2 regions of the Cellulosimicrobium sp. 22598 genome follow, and region 1 is predicted to be linked to the other one. Evidence: predicted binding sites of a transcription regulator. Region 1 holds the regulator's gene; the other holds the start of a gene.
The links. The regulator LexA, encoded in region 1, represses DNA repair genes until DNA is damaged. The targets are predictions, from matches to a motif close to TCGAACANNTGTTCGA.
Positions count from the first base shown of each region.

Region 2: the regulator LexA is predicted to act here: its motif matches at 2,265-2,280, upstream of ruvA (Holliday junction branch migration protein RuvA).

Region 1 is NZ_JBQEMZ010000006.1:91,865-96,178, forward strand. Features, by position in the region: gene ACTJIY_RS08310 (aldo/keto reductase) at 1-78, shown strand, start outside; gene nrdR (transcriptional regulator NrdR) at 148-687, opposite strand; gene ACTJIY_RS08320 (LysM peptidoglycan-binding domain-containing protein) at 1,116-1,478, opposite strand; gene lexA (transcriptional repressor LexA) at 1,812-2,546, shown strand; gene ACTJIY_RS08330 (L-lactate dehydrogenase) at 2,703-3,713, opposite strand; gene ACTJIY_RS08335 (ATP-dependent DNA helicase) at 3,760-4,314, opposite strand, start outside.
Region 2 is NZ_JBQEMZ010000001.1:418,063-422,376, forward strand. Features, by position in the region: gene yajC (preprotein translocase subunit YajC) at 1-253, opposite strand, end outside; gene ruvB (Holliday junction branch migration DNA helicase RuvB) at 463-1,515, opposite strand; gene ruvA (Holliday junction branch migration protein RuvA) at 1,542-2,180, opposite strand; gene ruvC (crossover junction endodeoxyribonuclease RuvC) at 2,336-2,905, opposite strand; gene ACTJIY_RS01920 (YebC/PmpR family DNA-binding transcriptional regulator) at 3,116-3,877, opposite strand; gene pdxT (pyridoxal 5'-phosphate synthase glutaminase subunit PdxT) at 3,884-4,314, opposite strand, start outside.

The DNA of each region.
Region 1 (4,314 bases):
GAGGAGCTCGCTGCCGTCGACGCGCTGCCCGCGGACACCGGCATCAACATCTGGGCGTCGCGGTCCAGCGACCTGTAGGCCCGCCGGACGCGCGCCGACGACGCGGGACCCCTGCCGGGGCCGCGACGTGCCCTCGCGCGTGCGGCCTCAGGCGTGCGGTGCGACCTCCCCGCGAACGTCCGCCCCCGGAGCGGTGCCGCTCGAGCCCTCCTCGGCCCGGGCCGCGGCCGTCTCGCGCTCCTCGCGCTCGACGCGCAGCGACGTGATCGCGCTCTCGAAGTCCTCGAGCGAGTCGAACGCCTGGTAGACGCTCGCGAAGCGCAGGTAGGCGACCTCGTCGAGCTCGCGCAGCGGCCCGAGGATCGCGAGCCCGATCTCGTACGCGTCGAGCTCGGCGCTGCCGCTCGCCCGGATGGTCTCCTCGACGCGCTGCGCGAGCACCGCGAGGTCGTCCTCGTTGACGGGTCGCCCCTGGCAGGCCTTGCGCACGCCGTTGACGATCTTCTCGCGCGAGAAGGGCTCCGTGACGCCGGAGCGCTTGACCACGGACAGGCTCGCGGTCTCGATCGTCGTGAAGCGGCGGTTGCACTCGGGGCACTGGCGGCGCCGACGGATCGACGCGCCGTCGTCCGAGGTGCGCGAGTCGACGACGCGGGAGTCCGCGTGGCGGCAGAACGGGCAGTGCATGGCGGGCTCCTCCGCGGGGTTCGCGCCGACAGGTCGGCGCGACGAACGTATGCCGTCGCGGCGGGACCGTGCAACACGCCTCCGACGCCGGCCGCTCGCGCCCGCCGCGTCGTCGGCGCGCAGACGGCTGCACCGGGGCTCGTGGACGGCAGAACGGGGGCGGCCGTGGTCGACCGCCCCCGTCGGGACGCCCCCGTCCCCATCTCGCGCGTGACTCGCCTCACGCGCGGCGACGTGCACAGGAGTCGCGGTGGACCGCGCGCTCCTCACCTCGTCCGCCCAGCCCCCCAGCCGGCGTTGTGAGGTGACACTAACTTAGGGCGACCTAAATGATGCCGCAACCCCTGCGCACCGCACGGGGACCGGTTTCGCCCGTGTCCTGCGTCACAGCGCGCTCTCGCGTCCGCACCGAGGGCGCCCAGCCGGCCTCAGGCGGACGCCGGGAGGAGGATCTTCTGGCCGGCCTGGAGGCCCGAGGACGAGAGCCCGTTGAGCTCGGCGAGCCCGCTCACGACGTCGCGCAGGTCCTCTCCCGGCGCCGCCACCCCCTGCGCGAGCTCCCACAGCGTCTCCCCCGAGCTCACGACGTGCACCCGGACCTCCACGGGCTCGCCCGGGCCGCTCGCGACGGCGACGCCCACCCGCGCGGCCAGCAGCAGGACCGCGGCGGCCAGGAGCACGAGGACCACGCGGCCCCGGCGCGTGAGCCGCAGCGGCCGCTCCTCCGCACGCCCCGTCGCCCCGCCCGCAGGGCCGAGGGGCCCGACCGTCGAGATCGCCATCGCATCCATGCCTGCTCCGTCCCGGCCCGCGGGCCCGATCGCCTTCCCCGGTCGATCGGACGCCGCGAGCCCTTCGCCTCCGCGCCGACCGGGTCGGTCGAACACGTGTACGTAGAACACCTGTACGAAGGTCTATCACGAACGACCGACAGAGTCGAGACATGCTCGAACAGGTGTTTGATTCGTGTCGCAACCTCCCCTAGCCTGGGGTCAGGTCGGTTCGCCGGACATGTCCGCTCGGACCCGGAGGGGCGACCGAGGTCCCGGAGCGCACGCCCCGGGGAGGGGAGGCCGCACGCCCGGGAGGCGTCGGCGGCCGCGACGGACGAAGGCGGAGCGACCATGGCGGGACGAGGCACGGACAGGGCACGGGGGCTCGCCGAGGTGCGGGAGCTCCCGGACGGGTCGGCGGGGGGTGACGGGCTCACGCCGCGCCAGCGCCTCGTGCTCGAGACCATCCGCGCGTGCGTCGAGCAGCGCGGCTACCCGCCGAGCATGCGAGAGATCGGCGAGGCCGTGGGCCTGACGAGCCCGTCGTCGGTGAAGCACCAGCTCACGACTCTCGAGCGCAAGGGCTTCCTGCGTCGCGACCCGAACCGCCCCCGCGCGATCGAGGTCGTCCAGCCGGACGACGCGCGCCGCGCCACCCCGCTCACGGCAGCGGGCTCCGCGCCCGAGCCCGCGTACGACGAGGCGCACCCGGCTCCGTCCTACGTCCCGGTCGTCGGCCGCATCGCCGCCGGCGGCCCGATCCTCGCGGAGCAGGTCGTCGAGGACGTCTTCCCGCTGCCTCGCCAGCTCGTCGGCGAGGGCGAGCTCTTCCTCCTGCGGGTGCAGGGCGACTCGATGGTCGACGCCGCGATCTGCGACGGCGACTGGGTCGTCGTCCGCCGCCAGCCCGTCGCGGAGAACGGCGAGATCGTCGCGGCGATGATCGACGGCGAGGCCACGGTGAAGTCCCTGCGCCGCGCGGACGGTCGCGTCTGGCTCATGCCGCACAACGCCGCGTACGACCCGATCCCTGGCGACGACGCCCAGGTCCTCGGCCGCGTCGTCTCCGTGCTGCGCAGCCTCTGAGCCGCACGGACCGTCCGTCGCCGCACCCTCCCGAGCGGTCCCTCGCGGGGCGGACGAGGCGGGCGCCGGTACCTCGAGGGCGGAAGCGCCGAGAGCCGGGTGGTCGTCGACCACCCGGCTCTCACGCCGTTCCGGACCCGCCGGCGAACCGGTCGGTCAGAGACCGAAGCGCCGGGCGACGGCGTGCAGCGACTCGGCGGACGAGCGCAGCCCGGCGAGCTCCGCGTCGGACAGCGGGACCTCGACCCGCTCGGTGGCGCCGCGCCGGTCGACGAGCGTCGGCAGCGAGAGGCACACGTCGTCGAGCCCGTACGCGCCGTCGAGCAGCGTCGAGACGGGCAGGATGCGGTGCTCGTCGTCGAGCACGGCCTCGATGATGCGCGTGCCCGCGAGCCCCACGGCGTAGTTCGTCGCCCCCTTGCCCTCGATGATCCGGTAGGCCGACTGCACGACCTCGCGCGCGATGTCGTCGCGCACGTCCGCCGTGAGCGGACCGCGACCGCCCAGGCCCGGCCACTCGAGGAGCGGGACGCCGCCGATGGTCGCCGAGCTCCACAGCGGGATCTCGCTGTCGCCGTGCTCGCCGGCGATGTACGCGTGGACGTTCTGCACCGCGACGCCGCAGTGCTGGGCCACGAGGAAGCGCAGCCGCGAGGAGTCGAGGACGGTCCCGCTGCCGAAGAGCTGCGACGGCGGCAGCCCGGAGAACTTGAGCGCCGCGTAGGTGACGATGTCGACGGGGTTGGTCACCATGACGTAGACCGCGTCCGGGGCGACCTCCACGAGACCCGGCAGGATCGTCCGCATGAGGCCGATCGTGCCCTCGGCGAGGTCGAGCCGCGTCTGGCCCGGCTTCTGCTTCGCCCCGGCCGTCACGACGACCACGTCGGCCCCCGCGCACACCGCGACGTCGTCCGACCCCTCGACCCGGGCCATCGGCATGAACTGGATGCCGTGCTGGAGGTCCGCCACCTCCGCGTCGACCTTCGCCCGGTTCACGTCCAGGAGCGCCACGGTGCGCGCGGCCCCGCGCATGAGGGCCGCGTACGCCAGGGTCGACCCGACCGCACCCGCGCCGACGATCGCCAGCTTGGTCGTCCGCGCTCCCCCTCCGGGCCCACCCGTGCTCGCGTCGCCCGTGCCCTGCGGGGACGTGCTCGTCGTCATGTCGCCTCCGTGAAGTCGCTGGAATCGTGAAGACCGCGGAAAGGACTCAGCCTAGGGCGGCGAGGCGCCGGAGCGCACCGGTGGCGACGTCGCGGTCGGTCGTCTGCCAGAACCCCGGCATGGACCGCGTGAGGAACGTGCCGTAGCGCGCGGTCACGAGACGCGGGTCGAGGACCGCGACCACGCCTCGATCCGTGGTGGACCGGACGAGCCGGCCGGCGCCCTGCGCGAGCAGGAGGGCGGCGTGCGTCGCGGAGACCTGCATGAAGCCGTTGCCGCCCGCCGCCTCGACCGCCCGCGCCCGGGCCGACTTCACCGGGTCGTCCGGACGGGGGAACGGGATCCGGTCGATGAGCACGAGCTGGCACGACGGCCCGGGCACGTCGACGCCCTGCCAGAGCGACAGCGTGCCGAACAGGCAGGTGGCCGGGTCGTCGGCGAACTCGCGCACGAGCGTCGGGAGCTGGTCGTCGCCCTGGCACAGGATCGGCACGTCGAGCCGCTCGCGCATCGCCTCCGCCGCGGCGACCGCCGCACGGCGCGACGAGAACAGGCCGAGCGTGCGCCCGCCCGCGGCCTCGACGAGGGCCGCGATCTCGTC
Region 2 (4,314 bases), on a different contig from region 1:
CGACGAGCTTCGCGATGGCGGCCCGGAGCCACCGGGACTGGTTGCCCGGCGTCGACTCGATCGTGATGACGTCGGCGTCCTCGTCGACGTCGACGATCGTGCCGAACATGCCGGAACCCGTCATCACCTCCTGCCCGGGGGCGAGGTTCGCCCGGAAGTTCTGGGCCTCGCGCTGCTGCTTGCGGGTGCGGCTGGTCATGAGGAACATCGCGCCCGCCGCGAGGGCGAGGATGAGGATGAAGCTGATATCCATGACGGAGTCTCGTGTCCTGTTCTGTGCGGGATCTGCGCGCAGTCTAGGCGTGCGCGCACGGTTCACCAACGAGCCGTCCCGCCGGGGAGTTCCGCCCGCTCGGGCCCCACCCATTCTAGGACCACGTTCGGCGCACCTGTGACCGTCGTCACGGGACGCGCGCCGGACGCGCGGACGGGCTCGCCTCCGGGCTCCCGACGGGACCGCCGTCAGGCGTCGAACAGGGTGCCGCCCTCGCGCGGCGGCGTGAGCCCCAAGTGCGCCCAGGCGGCGGGCGTCGCGACCCGGCCCCGGGGAGTCCGTCCGATCAGACCTTCGCGCACCAGGTACGGCTCGGCGACCGTCTCGACCGTCTCCGCCTCCTCGCCGACCGTCACGGCGAGCGTCGTCAGCCCGACCGGGCCGCCGTTGAAGCGCGTGCACAGGGCCGTCAGGACCGCCCGGTCGAGGCGGTCCAGGCCGATGGGGTCCACCTCGTAGACCTCGAGCGCTGCGCGCGCGGCCGCGAGGTCCATGCTCCCGTCGCCGCGGACCTGCGCCCAGTCGCGCACGCGCCGCAGCAGGCGGTTGGCGATGCGGGGCGTGCCCCGCGAGCGACCGGCGATCTCGCGCGCGGCGTCCGGGTCGAGCACGACGCCGAGCAGCCCGGCGGACCGGGAGAGCACGCGCTCGAGCTCCTCGCTCGAGTAGAAGTCGAGGTGCCCGGTGAACCCGAACCGGTCGCGCAGCGGCGCGGGCAGCAGGCCCGCGCGCGTCGTGGCGCCGACGGCGGTGAAGGGCGGCAGCGAGAGCGGGATCGCGCTCGCGCCCGCGCCCTTGCCCACGACGACGTCGACCCGGAAGTCCTCCATCGCCATGTAGAGGAGCTCCTCCGCGGGGCGCGCGAGGCGGTGGATCTCGTCGATGAAGAGCACCTCGCCCTCCTCGAGCGAGGACAGGACGGCCGCGAGGTCCCCGGCGTGCTGGATCGCCGGCCCGGACGTGACGCGCAGCGACGTCCCGAGCTCCGCCGCGATGATCATGGCGAGCGTCGTCTTCCCGAGCCCGGGTGGCCCGGACAGCAGCACGTGGTCCGGCGAGCTCCCGCGGGCGAGCGCGGCCTGGAGCACGAGCGAGAGCTGGTCGCGCACGACGGCCTGCCCGACGAACTCCTCGAGCCTGCGGGGGCGCAGCGCCGCCTCGGCGGCGCGCTCGAGGTCGTCCGCTCCCGCCGCGACGATCCGCTCGGACGAGAACGTGCCGTCCTCGCCGAAGCCGTCCACGCCCACCTGGTCGAAGTTCGCCACGGTCAGCCCCTCGGTCCGCCGAGGACGCGCAGCGCGGCACGCAGCGCGCCGGCCACGTCGGGCGCCTCGACGACGTCGACACCGGCCTCGGCGAGGACGGTGGAGACGGCGTCGTCCGCGGCCTTGAGGTTCCAGCCGAGCCCGACGAGCGCCTCGACCACCTGGTCCCGACGGTCGTCGACCGGGCGCGGGCCGGTCCCGGTGGCCGGCGCGCCCGCCTCGGGGGCGTCGGCCCCGGTGGGCGGCCCGAGCTTGTCGCCCAGCTCGAGCGCGATCCGCTGCGCGCCCTTGGTACCGATGCCGGGGACACGCACCAGGGCGGCGATGTCGCCACCTCCCACGGCGCGTCGCAGGGCGTCGGGCGTGTGCACCGCGAGCATCGCGAGCGCGAGCCGCGGCCCGACGCCGCTGACGGTCTGGACGGTCTCGAAGACGGTCCGCTCGTCGTCGTCGGCGAACCCGTAGAGGGTGAAGGAGTCCTCGCGGACCACGAGGCTCGTCGCGAGCCGAGCGTCCTCGCCCACGCGCAGGCCCGCGAGGGTCGCCGGCGTGGCGTGCACGAGGTAGCCCACTCCCCCGACCTCGAGCACGGCGCGGTCGAGCTGGACGCTCGCCACGACTCCGCTCAGCGACGCGATCACCCAGGCTCCTCTCCCGGTCGGCTCCGCCGACCTGGTCCGATGGTCCGCCGGCGCGACGACCGCGGACGGCGCCGAGAAGGTGTGTCGAACACCCGTACGACCGCGGTCACTCTAGCAAGGTGCGCCCACGCCCGGGCCGACCGACACGGGCGCCGTCAGCGCGGTGCCCGCCGGGCCTTCGCCGCGTGCTCGGCCGCGGCCCAGGCGCGCTGCGCCGGCGTCAGCTCGTGCCGCTCGCCGCCCTGGAGCGCGCCCGAGGGTCGCCACAGGTGGCAGATCGCGAGCGCGAGCGCGTCGGCGGCGTCCGCGGGCCTCGGCGGCTCCGCGAGCCCCAGGATGCTCGCGACCATGCGCTGGACCTGCTCCTTGCCCGCGCGCCCGCTCCCCGTGACCGCGGCCTTGACCTCGGACGGCGTGTGCAGCGCGACGGGGACGCCCCGCTTTGCCGCGCCGACCATCGCGAGACCTGCGGCCTGGGCCGTGCCCATCACGGTCCCGACGTTGTGCTGGGCGAATACGCGCTCGACCGCGACGACGTCCGGAACGTGCTCCTCGAACCACGCGTCGAGCCGCTCCGCGATCCGCAGCAGCCGCAGGTCCACGCTGAGGTCCGGGTCCGTCCGGATCACGCCGACAGCCACGAGCTCGGCCCGCCGCCCCCGGGCGGAGTCCACCACCCCGACACCGCACCGGGTCAGCCCAGGATCCACACCGAGAACGCGCACCCCGCTACCCTCCCACGAGCCGACGACGGAACCTCGCCGCCTCGCGGGCACGCACCGAGGTGAGCCGACACCGGCGGGGTGGGTGGGACGCGCGCGGTCGTGGCGGGCCTGGCGGGAGCCGCGAGGGACGAGCGGCGGATGGTAGACCGCGCCCGTCCCACCCACCCCGCACCCAGGGCGACCAGATCTCACCTCGGGCGAACCCAGCGGTCAGTCGTCGTTCTCGAGCTCCGCCATGACCTCGTCCGACGCGTCGAAGTTCGCGTAGACGTTCTGCACGTCGTCGCTGTCCTCGAGCGCGTCGATGAGGCGCAGGATCTTGCGCGCGCCGTCGGCGTCGACCTCGACCTCCATGGACGGGTGCCAGATCGAGTCGGCGGAGTCGTACTCGAGCCCCGCCTCCTGGATCGCCGTGCGCACGGCGACGAGGTCGCTCGCCTCGCACAGGACCTCGATGACCTCGCCGGAGTCGGTGACCTCCTCGGCGCCCGCCTCGAGCGCGGCGAGCATGACGTCGTCCTCGGTCACGCCGTCCGACTTCGGCACGACGACGAGGCCCTTGCGCGAGAACAGGTACGACACCGAGCCGGGGTCGGCGAGGTTCCCGCCGTTGCGGCTGAAGGCGAGGCGCACCTCGGAGGCCGCACGGTTCTTGTTGTCCGTGAGGCACTCCACCAGCACGGCGATGCCGTTGGGGCCGTAGCCCTCGTACATGATCGTCTGGTAGTCGACGGCGTCGGCGCCCGTGCCGGACCCGCGCTTGACGGCGCGGTCGATGTTGTCGTTGGGGACCGACGACTTCTTCGCCTTCTGGATGGCGTCGAACAGCGTCGGGTTGCCCGCGGGGTCGCCGCCGCCCGTGCGCGCCGCGACCTCGATGTTCTTGATGAGCTTCGCGAAGAGCTTGCCGCGCTTGGCGTCGATGGCCGCCTTCTTGTGCTTGGTCGTGGCCCACTTGGAGTGCCCTGACATGCGTTCCTACCCCTTCGCGATTCTGACGAACAGCTCGTGCACGCGCGCGTCCCCGGAGATCTCCGGGTGGAACGAGGTGGCGAGCAGCGATCCCTGCTGGACTGCGACGATCCTACCGGCGGCGGCCGCGGGGATGCCGGGCGCCTCGTGATCGGGGATGCGGGCGAGCACGTCGACGCCAGGGCCGACCTCCTCGACCCACGGCGCGCGGATGAACACCGCGTGCACGGTGCCCGCCCCCTCGGCCCCGGCGCGACCGCCGTCCTGGGGGGCGATGCCGGCGAACGCGAGGTCGGTCTCGAACGAGTCGACCTGCCGGCCGAACGCGTTGCGCCGGACCGTCACGTCGAGCCCGCCGATGGTCCGCTGGTCGGCCGTGCCGCCGAGGATGCGGTCCGCGAGCAGGATCATGCCGGCGCACGAGCCGTAGACCGGCA